DNA from 3 places in the Clostridium sp. 19966 genome. Region 2 is predicted to be linked to each of the others. Evidence: predicted binding sites of a transcription regulator. Region 2 holds the regulator's gene; each other region holds the start of a gene.
What was found. The regulator HrcA, encoded in region 2, represses chaperone genes, less so after heat shock. The targets are predictions, from matches to a motif close to TGTTAGCACTCNNNNNNNNNGAGTGCTAACA.
Positions count from the first base shown of each region.

Region 1: a site for HrcA is predicted at 1,858-1,888, ahead of groES (co-chaperone GroES). Genes of this name have one in related genera too.
Region 3: a site for HrcA is predicted at 5,440-5,470, ahead of htpG (molecular chaperone HtpG). Genes of this name have one in related genera too.

Region 1 covers NZ_JACTOJ010000002.1:91,551-99,146, reverse strand. Annotated here, with positions in the region: gene IAI10_RS02305 (VTT domain-containing protein) at 258-956, shown strand; gene IAI10_RS02300 (TIGR01906 family membrane protein) at 953-1,630, opposite strand; gene groES (co-chaperone GroES) at 1,937-2,209, shown strand; gene groL (chaperonin GroEL) at 2,240-3,868, shown strand; gene IAI10_RS02285 (ATPase, T2SS/T4P/T4SS family) at 4,364-6,055, shown strand; gene IAI10_RS02280 (type II secretion system F family protein) at 6,083-7,288, shown strand; gene IAI10_RS02275 (prepilin-type N-terminal cleavage/methylation domain-containing protein) at 7,361-7,596, shown strand, end outside.
Region 2 covers NZ_JACTOJ010000001.1:278,436-286,031, reverse strand. Annotated here, with positions in the region: gene dnaK (molecular chaperone DnaK) at 1-1,189, opposite strand, end outside; gene grpE (nucleotide exchange factor GrpE) at 1,241-1,882, opposite strand; gene hrcA (heat-inducible transcriptional repressor HrcA) at 1,929-2,960, opposite strand; gene hemW (radical SAM family heme chaperone HemW) at 3,138-4,256, opposite strand; gene lepA (translation elongation factor 4) at 4,270-6,075, opposite strand; gene IAI10_RS01245 (hypothetical protein) at 6,294-6,608, opposite strand; gene IAI10_RS01240 (stage II sporulation protein P) at 6,714-7,596, opposite strand, start outside.
Region 3 covers NZ_JACTOJ010000007.1:93,168-100,763, forward strand. Annotated here, with positions in the region: gene IAI10_RS09135 (5-methyltetrahydropteroyltriglutamate--homocysteine S-methyltransferase) at 1-1,045, opposite strand, end outside; gene IAI10_RS09140 (LysR family transcriptional regulator) at 1,065-1,997, opposite strand; gene IAI10_RS09145 (HD-GYP domain-containing protein) at 2,027-3,082, opposite strand; gene htpG (molecular chaperone HtpG) at 3,421-5,295, opposite strand; gene IAI10_RS09155 (DUF5680 domain-containing protein) at 5,545-6,219, opposite strand; gene IAI10_RS09160 (iron-containing alcohol dehydrogenase family protein) at 6,569-7,596, opposite strand, start outside.

The sequences.
Region 1 (7,596 bases), on a different contig from region 2:
ATCTGTTATAATGTATATAGAGCTTCGATTGGTGATTTATAAGTCTGTATTATTTAACTTGTAAATTTACAATATTAGTTTCTATAGCAAGTTTATCAAAATAAATATATATAATAATAAACATGGACGATTACTGCCGCCTTAAATTTAAGGCGGCAGTAATTATTTTTTGCAATTTCAACATATTTTGCAAATTAAAACAAATAATAATATTGTAAAACACCAGCTTTCAAAGTGGTAAAAGAGAGGTTGATTTTATGAACAGATATATCAAGGTTTTGCTGCTTAATAAAATAACATTGATTTTACTTACAGTGTCCCTAGCAAGCATTTGGTGCATAAGCCAAATGTTTCACAGCTATTATTACATAATAAAAGATCCCATGAAGTATATCCTAAGTCTTGGAGACTTAGGGGGATGGGGAGTGCTGCTATTCATAAGCCTTCAATTGCTTCAATCCATAGTGTTTATTATCCCCGGTGAGCTTTTGCAGATAGGCGCAGGCTATATATATGGTGCCTTCTGGGGCACAGTGATATCTCTTATAGGAATAAGTGCAGGAGGAGGGATTATATTCTTTGCGGCTAGGAGATTTGATTTAAAATGGATTATGAGGCCTTTGGAGAAAAAGGTGGATAAAAGCTTTCTTGAAAAAATAGATAAGATAAATGAATTAGAAATTAAAAACCAATGGGCATGGATATTTTTGATTTATTTTATCCCTGTGATACCCAAAGAGGTTGTAACCTATATATTGGGCTCAGCCAAAATTAATTTTAGGGATTACATAATATTCTCTACCCTGGGAAGAACTCCGGGAATAATAATATCTGCATATTTGGGAGAGAGCATAGTAGCATTAAAGAAATACATATTGCTGGCACTTATAGTAACAATATGTATTTCTGTAATATATCTGTTTAAAAATAAAAAGTCTGCTGACAGAGAGTATTAGTAGTCAGCTGCTTTTTTACTTAAGATTTTATATAAAATGAATTGAAGAATGCTAAATATAACAAGAATTCCAAGCAATAAAAATGCACAGTGCATAAAAAAGTTCTCTGGTAAAATATTAATTATAGGATCGGTGTCAGGATTAAATTCCCATTCATCATTAGTGAAAAGCAGCTTATGAAAAATTATAAAGCTGGAATTAAAATTTAACATAAAAGGAATTGCTAATAATATAGGAAGCAATATAAGCACCAAGGATCCGTGCTTTAAGAATTTCACATAATTATTTTTAATACACACAGCTGCACCTATTATGCTTAGTATAAGGGAAACTATTATGGCGTAATCTAATTTTTCAAATATGTTTTTGACATCTTTGAAATGATCTAAGCCTGACTTTGAAAAGGTAAAATCAGGAAGCTTAAGTTCTTTTATGGAAGAAACATCCGTATATTTAATGAGAAGATCATAATTTTTTATTATTGTAGCTTTATCCATCTGAACAGATTGGGCTATATTTAGATGATCGATATCATAATAATACAAGAACTTTGCGTTTAGAGTTATTTTGGCAGCTAGAGATATAAATAATATGACCAAGAATATGGGAGTGGCAAATTTAAAAAAAATGTTCACAGGAGAGCTCTTGGTGTATCCTTGAGTAAGTTCGTACATTTTATCACCTCGGTGTTAATTAATTTTACAGTTCAATAATTTAATTTTATAGCATAAGGCTTGTAAACACAAGATTAACATGAATTGCTAATAAAAAAAGAAAATAATAGAAATAATGTATAAATGAAAGCTTATTTCAGATAAATAGAGAAATTGCCTGTTTATCATGAGAAATATTCTGTTTATTAAGTTTGATTAAAAATGTGAGTTTAATTATTATAATATTGTATTAGCACTCAAGATTAATGAGTGCTAACAAAATGAGTTTAAATATATTTTATTATAATTTTAACAGGAGGGGTTTATATGAGTATTAGACCACTTGGTGACAGGGTAGTACTAAAGAAATTAGAGGCAGAGGAAACTACAAAGAGCGGTATCGTTCTTCCTGGAGCTGCTAAGGAGAAACCACAGGAAGCTGAAGTAGTAGCAGTAGGTCCTGGAACTGAAGAAGTTAAAATGGAAGTTAAGGTTGGAGACAAGGTTATAATCTCCAAGTATTCTGGAACTGAGGTTAAGCTTGGTGCTGATGAATACACTATAGTAAAACAAGAAGATATATTAGCGATAGTTGAGTAATATTTAGATGATAAGTAGGAGGGATTTATAATGGCTAAAAGCATTTTATTAGGTGAAGAAGCTAGAAGAAAGATGCAAAAAGGTGTTGACGTACTTGCTGACACTGTAAAGGTTACTTTAGGACCTAAGGGAAGAAATGTAGTTCTCGATAAGAAATTCGGTGCACCACTAATAACAAACGATGGTGTTTCTATAGCAAGAGAAATAGAGCTAGAAGATCCATATGAAAATATGGGAGCTCAGCTTGTTAAAGAAGTTGCTACAAAGACTAATGATGTAGCAGGAGATGGAACAACTACAGCAACACTTCTTGCGCAGGCAATAATAAGAGAAGGATTAAAGAATGTAACAGCTGGAGCAAATCCAATGCTAATAAGAACAGGTATAAAATTAGCAGTAGAAAAGGCTGTTGAAGAAATAAAGAAGATATCAAAGCCAGTTGATGGAAAAGAAGATATCGCTAGAGTTGCAGCAATATCAGCTGCTGATGAAGAAATCGGTAAGCTTATAGCAGATGCTATGGAGAAGGTTGGCAACGAAGGTGTTATAACTGTTGAAGAATCAAAATCCATAGGAACTGAACTTGATGTAGTTGAAGGTATGCAGTTCGATAGAGGATATGTAAGCCCATACATGGCTACAGATACTGAAAAGATGGAAGCATCCTTAGATAATCCATATATACTTATAACAGATAAGAAAATTTCCAATATTCAGGAAATATTGCCAGTACTTGAGCAGGTAGTTCAGCAGGGTAAGAAATTACTTATCATAGCTGAAGATGTTGAAGGGGAAGCAATGGCAACTCTAGTTGTTAATAAGCTAAGAGGAACCTTCACATGTGTTGCTGTTAAAGCTCCTGGCTTCGGTGATAGAAGAAAAGAAATGCTTCAGGATATAGCAATCCTTACAGGCGGAGAAGTTATATCAGAGGAACTTGGAAGAGATCTTAAGGAAGCTACTTTAGATATGCTTGGTACTGCTGAAAGCGTAAAGGTTACTAAAGAAAATACTACAGTAGTAAACGGAAAAGGCGATTCAGCTGCTATTAAGGATAGAGTAGGTCAGATAAGAAGACAGATAGAAGAAACTACTTCAGATTTTGATAGAGAAAAGCTTCAGGAGAGACTTGCTAAGCTTGCTGGTGGAGTTGCAGTTATAAAAGTTGGTGCTGCTACTGAAACTGAGCTAAAGGAAAGAAAGCTTAGAATAGAAGATGCTCTAGCAGCTACAAAAGCAGCTGTAGAAGAAGGTATAGTACCTGGTGGTGGTACTGCTTATGTAACAGTAATCAATGAAGTTGCTAAGGTTACTGCTAATACATCAGATGCTCAGCTTGGTGTAAACATAATTACAAGAGCTTTAGAGGAACCATTGAGACAGATAGTTGATAATGCAGGACTTGAAGGCTCAGTAGTTATAGAAAAAGTTAAGAACAGCGAAGCTGGAATAGGCTTCGATGCTTTAAATGAAAAGTATGTAAACATGATAAAGACAGGAATTGTTGACCCAACTAAGGTTACAAGAAGTGCTCTTCAAAATGCAGCATCAGTTGCTTCTACATTCCTTACAACTGAAGCAGTAGTTGCAGATATTCCAGAAAAGAACCCAGCTCCAATGCCAGGTGCAGGCGGAATGGGAATGGACGGAATGTACTAAAATAAATCAAAAATAAAGCGTCAGCGAATTATTCGCTGACGCTTTTTGCTTTGTTTTAAATCAATATTGATTTTTGCACTGGTTTCAAGGGAGCTTCAGTTAGGAAGGCTATGTTTACAAAAAATTAATAAATAAAAATCATGTCGAATATATAAAGCATAAAAAAGGCTGCAAAGGTCTTTGGTAAACGGTAACTTAAACTATACTTTATATGAAATTTATTAAAATTAAAAAAAGTTCTCTGCTGAATAATTAATAAAAACTAATGAAAAATGGGGTTAAATTAGAAATTGAGTACCATTATACAAAAATAAATAAAAAAACATTAAAAATTCGATTGTAAATTTATTGTAAAAAAAAGGCTTAATTTATTACTTGATAATTTAAATTTAACTTAATATACTTATAGTAGCAAGGAAGCATAAATGAAAAAATAGTGAATTTTATTAAAAATTATATATATTTTTTGTCAAATTTCTTTTAAGGGGAATTTTAATGGAGAGAATAGTGAAAAGAAGGTTAGGGGATTTACTTGTACAATCAGGCAAAATTAATATGAAACAGCTCCAAGATGCTTTATCGAGGCAAAAGACCTTAGGTAAGAAGCTTGGAGAGCTCCTAATAGATGATGGACTTGTCACAGAAGAGGATATAATCAGTACTATTGAAACGCAAACAGGAATAAAAAGAGTGGATTTGAATTCTACAAGCATAGATAAAATGGCGATAAAATCTCTTCCTCAGAGTATATGTACAAAACATGACTTAATTCCTTTTGGTTTTAATGAAAATACCATACAGATAGCCATGTGGGATCCATTAAATATATTTGCTATAGATGATGTTTCCATATCCACAGGCTTTGAGGTTGAAACCTTCATAGCCAAGAAAGAAGATATCAGAAAAAATATAGAAAGGCAGTATTCCAATGAACAAGTTCTTAAGGCAGCAGCTGAACTTTCAAAGGAAAGCCAGGAGGATAACAAGTCCCAAGCTCAGGAAGAAGTAACCTTTGATGATATTAAAAATGCACCGGTGGTAAAAATGGTGGATTATTTAATAAAAAATGCCATAGAAGCTAGGGCCAGTGATATACATATAGAACCTTTTGAAAAATCCGTAAGAATAAGATACAGAATCGACGGTCAGCTTCAGCAGATATCCAGTTTATCAGTGGATTCCTTAGCGGCATTGGTTACTAGAATAAAAATATTAGCTAATCTTAATATAGCAGAAAAACGTGCGCCTCAGGACGGAAGAATATTGATGAGGCAGGAAAATGCGGATGTAGATCTCAGAGTATCCATATTGCCTACAGTGTTTGGGGAAAAGATAGTAATAAGAATTTTAAGCCGTGATAACTATAAAATAGGCATAGAAAATTTAGGCATGAATGAATATGAATTAAAGCAGCTGAATAACATAATAAAAAGTCCTCACGGAATAATGCTGGTTACAGGGCCTACAGGAAGCGGTAAGTCTACAACCTTGTATACTATTTTGAACCAATTAAACAATTTAGATAAAAATATTATAACTGTTGAAGACCCTGTAGAGTACACTTTGGAGGGAGTTAATCAGGTAAATGTTAATGTTAAAGCGGGATTAACCTTTGCCAGCGGCTTAAGATCCATACTTAGGCAGGACCCTGACATAGTGATGATCGGTGAGATAAGAGACGGGGAAACTGCTGAAATAGCTATAAGAGCGGCTATAACCGGACATCTAGTATTGAGTACCCTTCATACAAATGATGCTCCATCTAGCGTAATGAGACTCATAGATATGGGAGTCCAATCCTATTTGGTGGCTACTTCCCTAAGCGGAGTAATAGCTCAAAGATTGGTGAAGAAAATATGTCCTCGCTGCAAGGAAGAATATGAAGCCAGCGACTATGAAAAAGCTATCTTAGGAATTACTAAGAATGAAGCTAAAACCTTGTATAGAGGGAAAGGCTGTGCTTATTGCAACAACACGGGTTACTCTGGAAGAACAGGGGTTTATGAAATTATGGAAATCACTAGAGAGCATAGAGATGCTATAGTGAATAGCAACAGCAGCGAGCTTTTAAAGGATTTATCTATCAAAAATGGTATGAAAACTTTGGGACAAGCCTGCAAAGAGCTAGTTAACAATGGAATAACCACTGTGGAAGAACTTGTTAAAATTGCTTATATGCAGGAATAAATTACAAAAATGGGGTGAGAATACCTAATGGGCAATTATAGATATAAGGCCACAAATGACCGAGGAGAAAGAATAGAAGGAATATATGAAGCTCCCTCCAAGGATGCAGTAATGGAAATGATAAGCATAAACAATTACTATCCTTTGATGGTGGAGGAGATAAAAAAAGGCACAGAATTTGATCTTAAATTCTTGCAGAAGGTTAAGGTTAAAGATATATCAATATTTGCTAGACAGTTTTACACCATGCTGGATGCAGGAGCACCTATAAATACCTGCCTTGAAGTGTTGTCGGAGCAGATAACTAATCCAAAGCTTAGTGATGCTATAAAGGACATACATGAAGAAGTGAGAAAAGGCGGCACACTTTCAGAGGCTATGGCTCAGCACTCGGATGTATTTCCACAGCTTTTTATAAGCATGGTAGCGGCAGGTGAAATGACCGGTAATTTGGATACCATAATGCTCAGGATGTCAAATCACTATGAAAAAGACAATAAACTAAATAATAAAATCAGATCGGCAATGATATATCCTATAGTTCTTGCCTGTGTAGCTATAATTGTAGTTAGTGTGCTTTTGGTATTTGTAATGCCAACCTTTGTAGGAATGTTTAAAAGCAACAATATACAGCTGCCTACAAGTACTAAAATTCTGTTAGCCATAAGTGATACCATAAGAGCTCATTGGATTTTAATAATATTTATTCTTATAGGAATAGCTGTAGGAATTAGATACTATTTTAAGAGCAGCAGCGGAGTTTTATTTCTAGATAAAATGAAGCTTAAAATACCTATTGTAAAAAAGTTAAGTCAGATGATAGTGGTTTCTAGGTTCACCAGAACCTTAGCTACGGTAATATCCAGCGGTATAACCTTGATTGATGGCTTAAATATAGTTTCCCAGGTAGTAAGCAACAAGGTAGTGGAAGTAGAAATCACTAGAACCAGAGATATGGTGATGAAGGGCGAGAGCCTTGCAGCCTCCATGAGTGAAACTAGTCTTTTTCCACCCATGCTTTTATCCATGATAAGCATAGGGGAAGAGTCAGGATCCATGGATTCTATTTTAAACAAAACCGCAGACTTCTACGATGAAGAGCTGGAAACTCAAATTCAGATGTTTACAGCGCTGTTAGAGCCGCTGATGATAGTGGTGATGGGCTTAGTGATAGGCTTTATGGTAATATCACTGCTGCAGCCTATGTTTACAATGTACAGCGGACTAAGTTAATTGAAAAATATATTATCAAGTTATTAGCTGGATATCCAGTTAAATATACATAAATAAAGGGAGGAAAAATTAATGATTAAATCAATCAATAACAAAAAGAAAAAGAAGGGCTTTACACTTATCGAACTTATCATAGTTTTAGCAGTCCTTGCAATAATCGCTGCTATAGCAATACCTAATTTTATAGCTGTGGAGGAACATTCAAAAGTTAAATCTGATAATGCAAGCTGTGAGTCTATAAAGAGAACAACAATGGCTTTAGTTGCAGATGGTACGGTTACAGATGATAATTATGCAGTTAGCATTTC
Region 2 (7,596 bases):
CCTGGCTCTTTCTAGTTGGTATTGTTGTATTTCTTTGAATTAATGGAGTTGCTACTCCTCCCATAGTCTCTATTCCAAGAGTAAGTGGTGTTACGTCAAGAAGCAATATATCCTTAACATCACCAGTAAGAACACCTGCCTGAATTGCTGCTCCTACAGCAACACATTCATCAGGGTTAACTCCCTTTGATGGATCCTTTCCTGTGAAGCTTTTAACTGCATCTACAACTGCTGGTATTCTTGTAGATCCACCAACAAGTATTACCTTATCAACTTCATTAATGCTTAGCTTAGCATCTTCAAGAGCTTTTCTCATTGGCTCTATTGTTGACTGTACTAAATCATGAGTTAATTCATTGAATTTAGCTCTTGTAAGGTTCATGTCTATATGCTTTGGACCTGTTGCATCCGCTGTAATAAATGGCAAGTTTATGTTAGTCTGCATTGAAGATGAAAGCTCTATTTTAGCTTTTTCTGCAGCTTCCTTTAATCTTTGAAGAGCCATTTTATCATTTCTTAAATCAATACCATTTTCACTCTTAAAGGTTTCAGCTATATAGTCCATTACCTTCTGGTCGAAGTCATCTCCACCAAGACGAGTATTACCATTTGTTGATTTAACTTCGAAAACTCCATCTCCAAGTTCAAGTATGGATACATCGAAAGTACCACCACCAAGGTCGTAAACTAATATCTTATGGTTTGAATCTGTCTTGTCAAGACCATAGGCAAGAGATGCTGCTGTTGGCTCGTTTATTATTCTTTTTACATCAAGACCAGCTATTTTTCCTGCATCCTTAGTTGCCTGTCTCTGGCTGTCATTAAAATATGCTGGAACTGTGATAACTGCTTCTGTAACAGTTTCTCCAAGGTAAGCTTCAGCATCAGCTTTTATTTTCTGAAGTATCATTGCTGATATTTCCTGTGGAGTGTACTCTTTTCCATCTATATCTACCTTATGATTAGTTCCCATGTGTCTCTTTATAGAAATTATTGTTTTATCAGGATTTGTTATTGCCTGTCTTTTAGCAACCTGACCTACTAGTCTTTCTCCACCTGCCTGGAAGGATACTACTGAAGGAGTAGTTCTTGCACCTTCTGAATTAGCGATAACTACTGGTTCTCCTCCTTCCATAACAGCTACACATGAATTTGTTGTTCCTAAGTCAATACCTATTATTTTTCCCATTTGATTTACCTCCTTATATTTACAAAAACAATGTTCTATTTTCTAAAAATGTTAATTAGCCACTTTAACCATGCTATATCTGATAATTTTTTCGTCTTTTTTATAGCCTTTTTGAAAGACCTCAGCGATGGAATTCTTTCCGAAATTTTCATCTTCGATGTGCATGACTGCGTTGTGAAGATTGGGATCAAATTCTCCCTCTGAAGGAATTTCTTCAACTTTTAATTTTTCAAAAGCATTATTAAATTGTCTAACTGTCATTTCAATACCCTTTTTCAAATCTTCTAAGCTTGATTCTACAGTTGCTGCCCTTTCAAGACTATCTAAGACTGGCAAAACAGCTGCTATTACCTCTGCACAAGCATCGTTATATATTTCTTCTTTTTCCTTGGCAGTTCTTTTTCTAAAATTATCATATTCAGCATTAGTTCTTAAAAGTCTATCTTTTAATGCTTCAAATTCATTAGTTGCTTTAAAAAGATCACTTTTAAGCTTAGAATTATCTTCTTTTAGCTGCGCTAGTTGTTTTTCAAGAGCCTCTGCTTCATCTTCTTCATTATTTTTTTCAAATTCAATATCTTCTAAAACTTCTGCATCTTTTTCATTTTCTTCTTTAGAAGTATCAGTTTCATTTTCTTGTATTAATTCTTCTTTAGACTCTAGTGTATCGTCCATTTTATCTTTCTCTGCCATCAACTCTACCTCCATTATTTTATGAACTTATCAGTTCAATATGTGATTACCAATCGTCATAAGTATTTAAATTCTTATTTACTGTATCAATGACTCTATTTAATATTGTTATCACCTTAGAATAGTCCATTCTTGTAGGGCCAATTATTCCTATGGACCCAGAAGATTTATCTCCTATAAAATAGGTTTTAGAAATAACGCTATAATCTTTAGCCTCAGGAATATAATTTTCTTCTCCTATGCTAACAACAGTCCCTTCCATATCAGGAAGCAGCTTCTTCAAGAATTCTTTATCATTAATAAAGCTTAAAAATTCTCTTGCTCTTTCCATATCCTTATACTCTGGATATTGAAAAATATTAGTTTCGCCTTCCATGAATACATTTGAGCTGTCTTCTTCATTAAGGCATTCATAAAGAACCGGAATTATAGCATTAAATATATCATCATATCCTATCAAGTCTTTCTTTAAATTATTTATAACTTCTAAGTTAATATCCTCTATAGTTAAACTTTTTAATCTTATATTTAGAATATTATTTATTTTTAGAAGTTTATCACTGCTGATAGAATTGTTGATTCTTATGATGTTGTTTTTAATTATACCGCTGTCGGTCACAATAACTGATAAAAGATTATTGTTGTCTATACTTATCAATTGTATAGTTTTCAGGCAGCTCTTTTTAACTGATGGAGTCTTCACCACGCAGGCTAAATTAGTTAGTCTAGATAGCAGAACTGTAGCCTTCCTTAATACTTTATCTACTTCAAACAAAGCTGCATTAATAAGCACACCATTAATAAGCAATTCTTCTTCCAAGGATATATCTCCAGGCTGCATTAGCTTATCGACATATAATCGGTAACCTTTGTCTGATGGCTTTCTTCCGGAAGATGTATGAATATGTTCTAAATACCCCATATCCTCCAAGTCTGCCATTTCATTCCTTATGGTCGCTGAACTAAGTCCTATGTCATACCTTCTTGAGATAGTTCTCGACCCAACAGGCTCTCCGGTTTTAATGTAGTCATTGATAATGGCTTGAAGTATCCTTATTTTTCTTTCATCAATTTCCATACTATCACCTCTTTGTTAGCACTCGCATTTGCTGAGTGCTAATGACTACGATTTAAAAATAACATTAACAAATTTCTTTGTCAACTTCACATATAAATTGATATAATATGAGTTTTTGTAATTATTGGCTTTTATCGTGCTATATCTCTTATAATCTCACGTTTTCTAATGCTTTTATCACAGTAAATATTCGCACATAATGCTGTTGGATACTTGTATACCATCGTGAGTTAAAAACACCTTGTCTCCATTAACCTTCATAAGATTTAGATCACAAAATTTATTTGTTATATCTCCATATACTTCATTAAAATCTTTTTTAAATCTACCTCTGAATTCCTTCATGCTTATCCCTTCTAGCATCCTCAGTCCCATAAACATGAATTCTTCCATATCATCCTTGTTAGTGTTATTAATAGTCTCTACTGTAGCACTGCCTTTAGATTTTATACCTATTATATATCTTTCTATATGAGCTTCATTTCTATACCTTTTTTTATTAATATATGAATGAGCTGCTGTGCCGCATCCTATGTAATCCTGCAGCTTCCAATATTTTATATTATGCTTGCACTCATAGCCTTCTTTTGAAAAATTTGATATTTCATATTGTTTATACCCTTTGCTTTTCAATATGTTTATAGCCGCTTCATACATTTCTCTTTCTTTATCTTCTTTAGGAAGCTTTAGCTTTCCTTCATTATTAAGCCTATAGAAAGGAGTTCCTTCCTCTACTATTAAGCTGTAACAGGAAATGTGCTCAGGCTGCAGTTCCGTTAAATTATTCAAGGTTTCTTTGAATTCCTTAACTGTCTGATTAGGTAGTCCAAAAATTATGTCCGCATTAATATTATCAAAGCCGCATTTTCTTATTAATTTATAGCTTTCAATAAATTCTTCGATTGTATGAATTCTTCCTATGTCTTTTAATATTTTATTCTGCCAGGCCTGAAGTCCAATACTTATTCTGTTAACTCCAATTTTTTTAAACAGCTTAAGTTTTTCTTCATCCACACTGCCAGGGTTGCATTCCACAGTAAACTCTGTACCTTCTGCTATATCCAAAGTGCTAAATGCTTCAGATAAATTTTTCCATCCCTCCAAAGACAAATAGGTGGGAGTTCCCCCACCTACGAAAATACTGTCTATCTTTTCTCCTTTGCAGGAATTCATAATTTCTTTACAGAGAGCCTGTGAATAGTTTAACATTTTCTCTTCCATGTTGCTGTAAGAGCAGAAATCACAATATGCACACTTGCTTTTACAAAATGGAATATGAACATATAATCCAGTCATAGTATCTCTCTCCTTATTCTACTTTTAATACCGCCATAAATGCTTCTTGAGGAACTTCAACAGATCCTACCTGTCTCATCCTCTTTTTACCCTCTTTCTGTTTCTCTAAGAGTTTCTTCTTTCTCGTTATGTCACCACCATAACACTTAGCAAGCACATCTTTTCTCATAGCTTTTACAGTTTCCCTAGCTATTATCTTGGCACCTACTGCTGCTTGAATAGGAATTTCAAATAGTTGTCTAGGTATTATCTCTTTCAGCTTCTCAGCTATGTTTCTTCCTTTGTTGTAGGCTCTTTCCTCTGGCACTATCATGGAAAGAGCATCCACTATATCTCCATTTAACAATATATCAAGCTTCACTAATTTAGTCTGCTTGTAACCTTTAAATTCATAATCTAAGGATGCATATCCTCTGCTTCTTGATTTTAATACATCAAAGAAGTCATATATTATTTCGTTAAGAGGCATATCATAGTTTAGAACTACTCTTGTAGTTTCTATGTAACTCATATCAATGAAGGTTCCTCTTCTAGTCTGGGCTAAATCCATTATAGCTCCAACATATTCCGTAGGAGTTATTATAGAAGCCTTAACAATAGGCTCTTCCATATACAATATCTCTGATGGCTGAGGAAGATTAGTTGGGTTTGTAACTTCTATTACCTGATTATCTGTTTTAGTAACTTTGTAAATAACAGAAGGAGCTGTGGTTATAATATCTATATTATATTCTCTTTCTATTCTTTCCTGAATTACTTCCATATGTAAAAGTCCAAGAAAACCGCATCTAAAACCAAAACCTAAGGCAATTGAAGTTTCTGGCTCAAAAAACATGGCTGCATCGTTAAGCTGAAGTTTTTCTAAAGCTTCCTTTAGCTCTTCATATTTTGCACCATCTACAGGATAAATACCGCTGTACACCATAGGAACTGCTGGTCTGTAGCCTGGAAGCGCCTCTTCTGAAGGATTCTTTGCATCGGTTATGGTATCGCCAACTCTAGCATCTCTAACTACTTTAATGGAGGCAGTTATGTATCCTACGTCCCCTGCTCTAAGTTCTTCTACTGGAAGAAAGTTAGGAGAAAACACTCCTACTTCCGTAACATCATATACCTTATTAGTAGCCATAAGCTTTATTTTTGTACCTACTTTTACTGTTCCTTCTTTTACCCTTACATAGCATACTACACCTTTGTAGCTATCATAATAGGAGTCAAAAATAAGAGCTCTCAGCTTTCCGTCTTCATCCCCTTCAGGAGAAGGAATAAGTTCAACTATCTTTTCTAAAACCTTCTCTATATTGAGTCCTACCTTTGCCGAAATCATAGGTGCATCTTGAGCTTCGATTCCTATTACATCTTCAATCTCTTGTTTCACTTCCTCTGCTCTTGCGCTTGGAAGATCTATTTTATTTATTACAGGAACTATTTCCAAATCATGATCTAAAGCTAAGTAACAATTAGCAAGGGTCTGAGCTTGTATACCTTGAGTAGCATCCACCACTAATATAGCTCCTTCACAAGCTGCCAAGCTTCTTGATACTTCGTAATTAAAATCCACATGTCCTGGAGTGTCTATTAGGTTTAGGACGTATTCCTCATTGTCAGTTCCTTTATAGATAAGCCTTACTGCCTGGGATTTTATTGTTATTCCTCTTTCCCTTTCCAGCTCCATATTATCTAAAACTTGTTCTTCCATTTCTCTCTTAGTTAATGTGCCTGTTTTTTCAAGCAATCTATCTGCGAGAGTTGACTTTCCATGATCTATATGTGCAACTATACAGAAATTTCTAATGTGTTTTTGTCTATTACTCTGCATATATCATATTCTAAAGTATCTTGTACCTTAGAAATCTTCACCCCCATGTAAATTCTATATAGATGTTAAATTAGACAAGGAATGTTTTAAATCAGTGTTAAAAATCAATACTAATTTAAAATAGAGCCTTAAATTAAAATCTATAACCTTCATATTTTAACATATATAATCAAACTAAATTATAACATAGTGCTCACAGGTAGTGTCAATCTTATTTTTTAACGTCCATATATTCTTTTCTTTATCAAATCAATAAAACTTGTATTTATGTATATTATTTTATTTCCTAAAGAAATTTTAATGTCCAAGGGACTGTTGTAATACATTCTCAGTTTGATATTCTTAGAAGAATCCAGTACAAATTCACCATAGGCTTCTGGCTTTTTTTCATTATCTTTATATATACCTTCATAATTGCTCTTTTCATAGGCCCTGCCATTCATTTTATTTAGCTGCACATTAACAAATACAATACCAAAGGTAAAAATTAAGAACAAGGTAAAGAACACTAATTTATATTTAAACTTTATCACTAAAAGCACCCCTATAATCATAAATAATTTTAAATAAGTGCTGATACACAGCACTTATCTAAAAGAAAACTTATTTAAAAGGATGCTCATTTATTAGAATTTTATTCACCTTTTGCTATTTAAATATTCAGCTATGAGCCTAGAAATATATTTTCCTGAATTTTTGGCTTCATCCGCTGTGCTTATTTGAGCACCAACTTCTAATAAAAAAGCATTATTGCTCATATCTTGATTGAAGTAATCAGTACCATAATTATACCAATATATCCCTCTGCAGTATCCTGGAAATAGTTTATCTGAAATGCCTATCATACTATTTACTATTTCCATATTATTATTTAAATGCGGATTTTTTTTGGTCATTACAAATCTTATTTTAGATACATTGTTTCCATTTATTTTGGTGGTAACGTCATCCCTATTGTATTCAGCATCTCTATGAAGGTCAATAATAATATCAAAATTTTTATATTTATCTAAAGCTTTCTGTAATGTATTTCTTGAAGTTGAATATGCCTTTAAATAATTTAAACTATTATTTGTTTTATCATTAATGGCGGCTATTCCATAATTAGTTTTTAAATCATCAACAATCACATCTCCTACTGCACATACATTTTTATTTGGATCTTCGCTTTGAAAATCTTCATTATCTGTTCCAGCGTAACTTTCGTGTGTATGTGAATGATATATGTATACTCTTGGCTTGTTAGGATCATAATCAAATTTTATGCTTGGATTTTGCGTATTTACTAAATTGCCATTTGAATTTTGCTGAGTTTGCTGTGCATTATTGTTATTTGTATTATTAGCGTTCTGCTGAATCAATTCATTATTGGATAGATTGAAGGATTCTATATTCATAACTGACTTAGTTTCAGCGTTACTGTTGTAAGAATAACTTAATCCAATCTGTCCAAAAAAACTTATTTCCTTGCTCATAAGTGCAAGAGGATTGTATATATCAATTCCTAGAAGCTTCATAGCT
Region 3 (7,596 bases), on a different contig from region 2:
CTTCCTCAGTTATTAGATTTCCCTCTTCTGTTGATGCAAAGCCACACTGGGGACTTAGGCAAAGGTTTTTTATATCCACATACCTAGCCGCCTCTGAAATTTTTGCTTTTATATGCTCCTTGCTTTCCAAGCCGCCATGCTTAGTGGTTATGAGCCCCAAAGCTACAAATTGATTTTTAATAAACCTTAAAGGAGCGAAGTCTCCCGAACGCTCATCGTCATATTCAAGAAAAAAGCCATCCACATTTACCTTACCAAAAAGCTCTTTAGCTACAGGTTCATATCCTCCAGAAGCAAACCAAGCTGACCTTAAATTTCCTCTGCATACATGCATTGCTATGAGCATATCTTCTGGACATTCCTTGATACTTTCATTAATTAATGAACTATATTCTTTAGCCAGTGTATCTGGATCGATTCCTTTGCTTTTGAAATGTTGTCTATGTCTTTCGCTGCAAAGTGTTCCCCAGGTAGTATCATCTAACTGTATATATCTGCAGCCGGCAGCATAAAAATCCTTCAATGCCTCACTATAAACCTTAACTATATCACTGAATAGTTCTTCATTATCTCTATATGCTTTGTTTTCATTATTGCTTATCACAAAATGAAACAGAGACGGAGCTGGAATAGTAAATTTAGGTATGCATTCCCCTGCTATACTTTTAAGATACTTGAAGTCTTCCAGCATTGGGTGGATTTCATAGTAAATCTTATCCTTGATTCTAACGGTTTCTGCCTTAGTTTTGGGGCTTTTAAAATTTATCCCTTGGTTTAAGCTTATCTTTTCTACACCTTTAATCCCTTTAAAAAAATCCAGATGCCACCAAGATCTTCTAAATTCCCCATCAGTCACTGCTTTAAGCCCTATTTGTTTTTGCTTCTCCACCAGCTTCATAATTTCTATATCTTCAATTTGCCTAAGCCTTGAAGCCGTAATATTTTTATTCTCATATTCAAAACGAGCAGCTTTTATTTCCTCCGTACGAAGAAAACTTCCTACTATATCATAGTGAAAGGGAAGCTTCTTAATTTTCTTTTCCAAATTAAACCCCTCCCTTAACTTAAAGCAAACAATTATTTAAATCAAAATAATTAGATGAAACTACATCATTCAATATCTCTATATACCTTATAGCAGCTTTTTTAAGTTTTATATCTTTATGCGTGATCCATCCTATAGTAACAATTGGAGTATCTTCTATCAATATAGACTTTATTCTATCACCATTTAAAGCTGGAACAACGATGCCAGTACCTACTGTATAACTATTAGTTCCAATTAATAAATTTGATAAGGTAGCTCTGTCTGTTACCTTTATACTCTTAGACGGTATATTTATATTCACCATCTCTTCAGAGAAATACAGGGGAGAACTATTTCCTTGATCAAAGACTATATAAGGAAATTCTACAAGTTCATCTAAACTTACGCTTTCCCTATCAGCTAGTGGATGCTGATCACCTATAAAAATATGAGGATTTGTATTAAACAATGGAGTATACCTTAAGTTATTGTCGCTGAAAATTTTGTTCATAATTTTTGCATTTGTATCACTAAGCTGCAAAATTCCTATATCACTGCGCAGGTTTTTCACATCTTCTATGATTTCATAAGTTCGCATTTCTTTTAGCTTAAACTCATATTCGCTATAAGCTCTTTCATTGATTAAATTAATAAGAGCCTCCGCGATAAACGCATAATGCTGAGCAGCTATAGAAAACCTTATAGGCTTTCTGTTGCTTCCATGATATCTATTTTCTATAAATTCTGTCTGCTCCAATACCTGTTTGGCATACAATAAAAATTCAGCTCCCTCTTCAGAGATGCTGATTCCTCTGTTAGTACGTTCAAATATTGATATTCCAAGTTCTTCTTCCAAATCTCTTATAGAATTCGAAAGGCTTGGCTGGGAGATAAATAAATGTTTTGCCGCTTCATTCATGGAACCGCAATTAGCTATCTCTATAACATATTTAATTTGCTGAAGCGTCAAAATATCACCCCTTTAATGCAAGCTATATTTTAATTATATATATCTGTGATACATAATTCCTTATTTGCTCTAAAATCGATAAATTCATCATCAATCCTTACTATAGGATATAATATATCTTTAGGAGGTATGTACACTATTTCTCCTTCTTTTTCATTATTAAGCTTAACTTTCATTCCAATGTAATAAACAGATACCTTTTCCATAAAAGTATGCATTATTTTTATATCAAACAGCTTTAATCCCTCTGAAGAAAACATTTTAAAGGCACTGAACGGAGTAGTTTTCCTCTTATATACACGATTACTTGTCATAGCATCAAATACATCTGCTATAGCAATAATCTTGGCAAAAGTAGGAATTTCTTCAGCTACCTTTCCAAAAGGATATCCAGATCCATCTGTTCTCTCATGATGCATCAATATTGACTGCTTCACATTTCTGCATATCTCATCACAATCATTAATAATATCATATCCAAAAATAGTATGTTTTTTCATCTCGTCAAATTCGCTGCTAGATAATCTTCCAGGTTTGTTTAAAATTTCGTTAGGAACTTTCATCTTTCCTATATCATGGAGCAATGCAGCTTTTATGATTTCCAAAATTTCATCCATGCTCATATTCATCCATTTTGCTGTAAGCATGCAATAAAAAGCCACATTTAAGCTGTGAGAGTAAGTGTATTCATCCGTTTCTCTAAGTGAAGTAAGGCATTGAACTATATAAGTGCTATTTTTCAAATTTTCAGATATAGATTCAGCTAATTTTCCAATTGTATCATAATCCACTTCATTTTTCGTAACCAAATCTTTAAAAATATCCCTTATAGCATTTATATACAATTTATATTGTTGTGTCAAACTAGATAATATAATACTTGAATCCTCTAAATTAAGATCTTCCTGCAAATTATATGTACATATTTTGTAAATTCCATTATCCCTAAGTTTATCAATAATGTAATTATTTAGTAAAGTATCTTTTCCTAAAAGCTTTACTCCATTAATTAAAATATCTTCCGCTATAATGTCTCCTGCTTTACAGCTAATAACTGGTTTACTTTGCTTTAGAGCTTCAATCATATGCTACACCTCTCCAAATTCAACAAATAATATCAAATTTAAATTGTTTTTATAATTATATATATTTTTATATTTAAAATGATATCATATATATTGGAAATATACTACCCATTTTTTAACTCATACAAAGAAAAATACATAAAATTGTAATATTATGTATTTTATATACTTACGCTTATATGACAACGTTGTCAATGTTTTAATATTAGCCTATACTTAAAAAAACTGGATTTCTACAATTTAAGAAACCCAGTTTTTTTAACTCAAGTAATATATTTATTTGTAATTATTTTAGAATCTGTTTTAAATCAGTGCTGATTCCCTCTTAAAACATAGCTTTATTTTATTAAGCTGCATACATCATTAGCAAATTGTACAGGGTCTTCTATAGTTAATCCCTCAATTAGTAATGCCTGATTGTATAATAAATTAGAAAGGAGCTTCAATCTATCCTTATCCTCAGCATAAGCCTGTTTAATAGAATTAAACACTTCATGACTTGTATTTATTTCAAGTATCTTATCTGCCTTGACATTATTATTATCGGGCATCATATTTAAAACTTTTTCCATTTCTACTGAAACTTCACCCTCATTAGATATACATACAGGATGGCTCTTTAATCTCTTAGAGGCTCTAACGTCTTTAACCTTGCCAGCTAAAGCTTCTTTCATGAAAGCAAATACGTCCTTATTTTCCTCTGTTTCCTTTTGACTTTCTTTTTCATCAGCCTCAAAGCCTAAATCTCCGCTGGACACGGACTTAAATTCTTTTTCCTTATATTTCATAAGCATTCTTATAGCAAATTCGTCTACATCATCTGTGAAATATAATATTTCAAAACCTTTATCCTTAACTACTTCAGTCTGAGGAAGTCTATCTATTCTTTCTACGCTTTCGCCAGAAGCATAATATATATATTTTTGATCTTCCTTCATGCGTGAAACATACTCATCAAGGCTTACCAATTTCTTTTCTGTAGAAGAATAGAACATTATAAGATCCTGTAAATCTTCTTTGTTCATTCCGAAGTCAGAATACACACCATATTTTAATTGTCTTCCAAAGCTCTTATAGAATTCTTCATATTTATCTCTTTCATCCTTAAGCATGGATAAAAGCTCGCTCTTTATCTTATCTTTTATTCTCTTAGCAATAAATTTAAGCTGTCTGTCCTGCTGAAGCATTTCTCTTGAAATATTTAAGGAAAGATCTGCAGAATCGACCAAACCTTGCACGAAGCTGAAATAATCTGGAAGTAAATCTGCACACTTCTCCATTATTAATACTCCGTTAGAATAAAGCTCTAAGCCCTTTTGAAATTCTTTTGTGTAAAAATCATAAGCAGGCTTAGCTGGTATGAATAATATAGTGTTGTAGCTTGCTAAACCTTCCACGCTGGCATGTATGGTCTTAAGAGGTTTATCGAAACCAAAATGTTTATCCATGTAGAATCTATCGTAATCTTCCTGAGTAAGCTCATTTTTGTTCTTTCTCCAGATTGGCACCATGCTGTTTAAGGTTTCATCCTCAAAATAATCCTCGTATTCCTTATCGCTGCCTTCTTTTAATTTACTCTTTTTTACTAACATCTTAATAGGATATTTTATAAAATCCGAATATTTTTTAATTAAGCTTCTAAGTTTGTATTCTTCCAAATAATCGCTATACTTCTCGTCCTCTGTATCAGCCTTCAGCTTTAGGATTATCTCAGTTCCTATTTCCTGTTTATCTAATTCCTCTATTTCATAACCTTCAGCGCCCTTAGATTGCCACTTGTAGCCTTGTGCTGAATCTATAGAACGGCTCTTTACGACAATTTCATCTGACACCATAAAGGCTGAGTAGAAGCCTACTCCGAATTGACCTATTATATCTACTCCTTCTTTTGCTTCACTTTCATTTTTAAAAGCAAAAGATCCGCTTTTAGCTATGGTTCCCAAGTTATTTTCTAATTCTTCCTTGGTCATTCCTATGCCTGTATCTGTAATAGTTACGGTTCTATCCTCTTGGTTTGCTGTTATTCTTATGTAAAAATCGTCCTTATTAAAGCTTACATTCTCATCAACTAGTGAGCGATAATAGCTCTTATCAATAGCATCACTGGCATTTGATATAAGCTCTCTCAAAAATATTTCCTTGTTAGTGTAGATTGAATTAATCATTAAATCTAAAAGTCTCTTTGATTCTGCTTGGAACTCCTTTAAAGCCATTTTACCATGTCCTTTCTTATTAAATATTTTCAAAATAAAACCACGCCCAGAATTGTAATGGCGTGGTTATTGTACTTAAATAAGCCGCTGCTACTACTTTTCTGTTCAATTAAATAGCATTATAGCAAGCATTAAGATTCTTGTTATTAGCACTCTTAACTATTGAGTGCTAACTTTATTTTATCAATTATTTTTTCTTTGTCAATATGTATTTTTAACAATTTAAGGTTTCCACACCAAAGTACAACTTTAGATGCTTCCTCCATGAAAAAAACATTCATACACCTTTATATCTGCATAATAAATTTCCTCATAGCCTTGAAACCATTCCATATCTCCAGTAACAATGCAGTGATATTTATAATCTCCATTTTCGTATATAGCCGGCCCCCTATAAGGTCTTTCTTTACTCGAAAGCTTTAAGGCTTCTTTTAGGAACTTTCCAGAAAACCCTTCTGCTACTATTCTTCCTACATAATTCATTGCCCATATTGGGTCACCCTCCTTCCAAACTGCCTCTTCTCCAGCAAACTTTTCTCCTCCTAGATAAGTATCTATATATTTAAACCTTCCCTCAGAATATTGAAAATCCTTAGATTTAGGCCTTGAACTTTCAGCTTCGTTCATTTCTCCTGCATAAGTGGCCTTCTTAGCTCTACACAAAAATTCCAGCATGGCATCATCTATTTTATTAATTGATTCTGCTTTATTTTCTTCACATTTCTTTTGAAAATCCTTTAACAAATTATCTATAGTTATATTAAAAAGCTTGCTGATGGAAATAATTTTATCTATTTCAGGATAGGACTGTCCGCTTTCCCACTTTGCCACAGCCTGCCTGGATACTCCTAATTTTTCTGCTAAATCCTCCTGTGAAAATCCTTTATCTTTTCGTAGCTTCTGTAATTTTTCCTGAAAACTCATTTAAATCACCTCTGCTTAAAGTATACCAATATATATTTGCTGTTTCTATAAAGCAAAATTTGCAAATTTGACAACCTAGAGTTGCAATAAAAAACTGCTACAGAACTACTCCAAAAACATTGAAGCTGTAGCGAAATTACGTCAATTATAAGCATATCTGTAGATAAAACGGTAGAAAAAGGAAACTAGCTATCTTGATATCGCGATAGCTAGTTATATAGATAAGTAAAAATAAAGGTAAAAAAAATCGACTCACAAAGAGACGATTTCCTCAATAACTATTAATTTTTACCTCTTGCTTCTTAATTGGATAGAATAAATAATCTCTTTGCGACAGCTCCTTGCAACGCTATAAAGTATATTCCTCCAATTTTAAAATTGAAGCTTCTATCATTTCATAAGTAATTTTATAAGGCACATGAACTATATCTCCAGTTTCAAGGGCTTTATTAATTACTATAGGCAATTCATCCTCATTTACCTCTAAATCTGATAGCTTAGTAGGAAGTCCAACTCTTTTGCTAAACTCATATACTTTTTTTAATTCATCAAACTGTTTATCACACAGAAGCATAACTAAAACTCCATAAGAAACAACTTCTCCATGCAAATGATTTTTTTCAATCTGCTTTAACTGAGTCATACCATAGTATATCGAATGTGCTAAGCAGCTGTTGTAATCATTTATAACAAGATTTGATACAAGTCCTGTACTTATTATGATGTCTAGCGCTACCTGCTCTAACTCATAGCTGGCAACCTTATTTTCACAATCCTTCAGAGCTTGTTCACCATTTTTCAATAAAGGTTCGGTGCATATTCTGCTTATTTGAACTCCAAGAGCATTAAAATGCTCAAGCTCATCATTTCTAGAAGAAAAGGTACATTCATATTGTTTGCTTAAGGCATCCCCAATGCCAGCCCACAAAAATACCTTAGGTGCTTCTGCAATTATTTCAGTACATATGAAAGCATGATTAGCAGGTTTCTTTGGAAAATATAATTCCTTGAATACTCCTTCGCTGTCATACATAACACACACTGATGTACAGGCAGCACAATTAGATGCTATGGTAGGAAAGGTAAATATAGGCTTACCCAATTGATCAGCTAGTACCTTACAGGTATCTAATGCTCTTCCTCCGCCTACAGCAAAAATCATGTCTGCTTCAAGTACTACAGAATTGTTTTTTAGAAGTTCCACATTTTCATAGGAAGAATCTCCTCCATACCATAAGCTGTCGATTATCTCTAATGAAGTACCTAAAATTGATTCCTGAAGCTTCAGCTTTGCCTTTTCTAAAGCTGTTTTTCCTCCTATGACAACTATCTTTTTTCCAAAGTTAACACAAATTTTTTTGACTTCATCATAAGCAT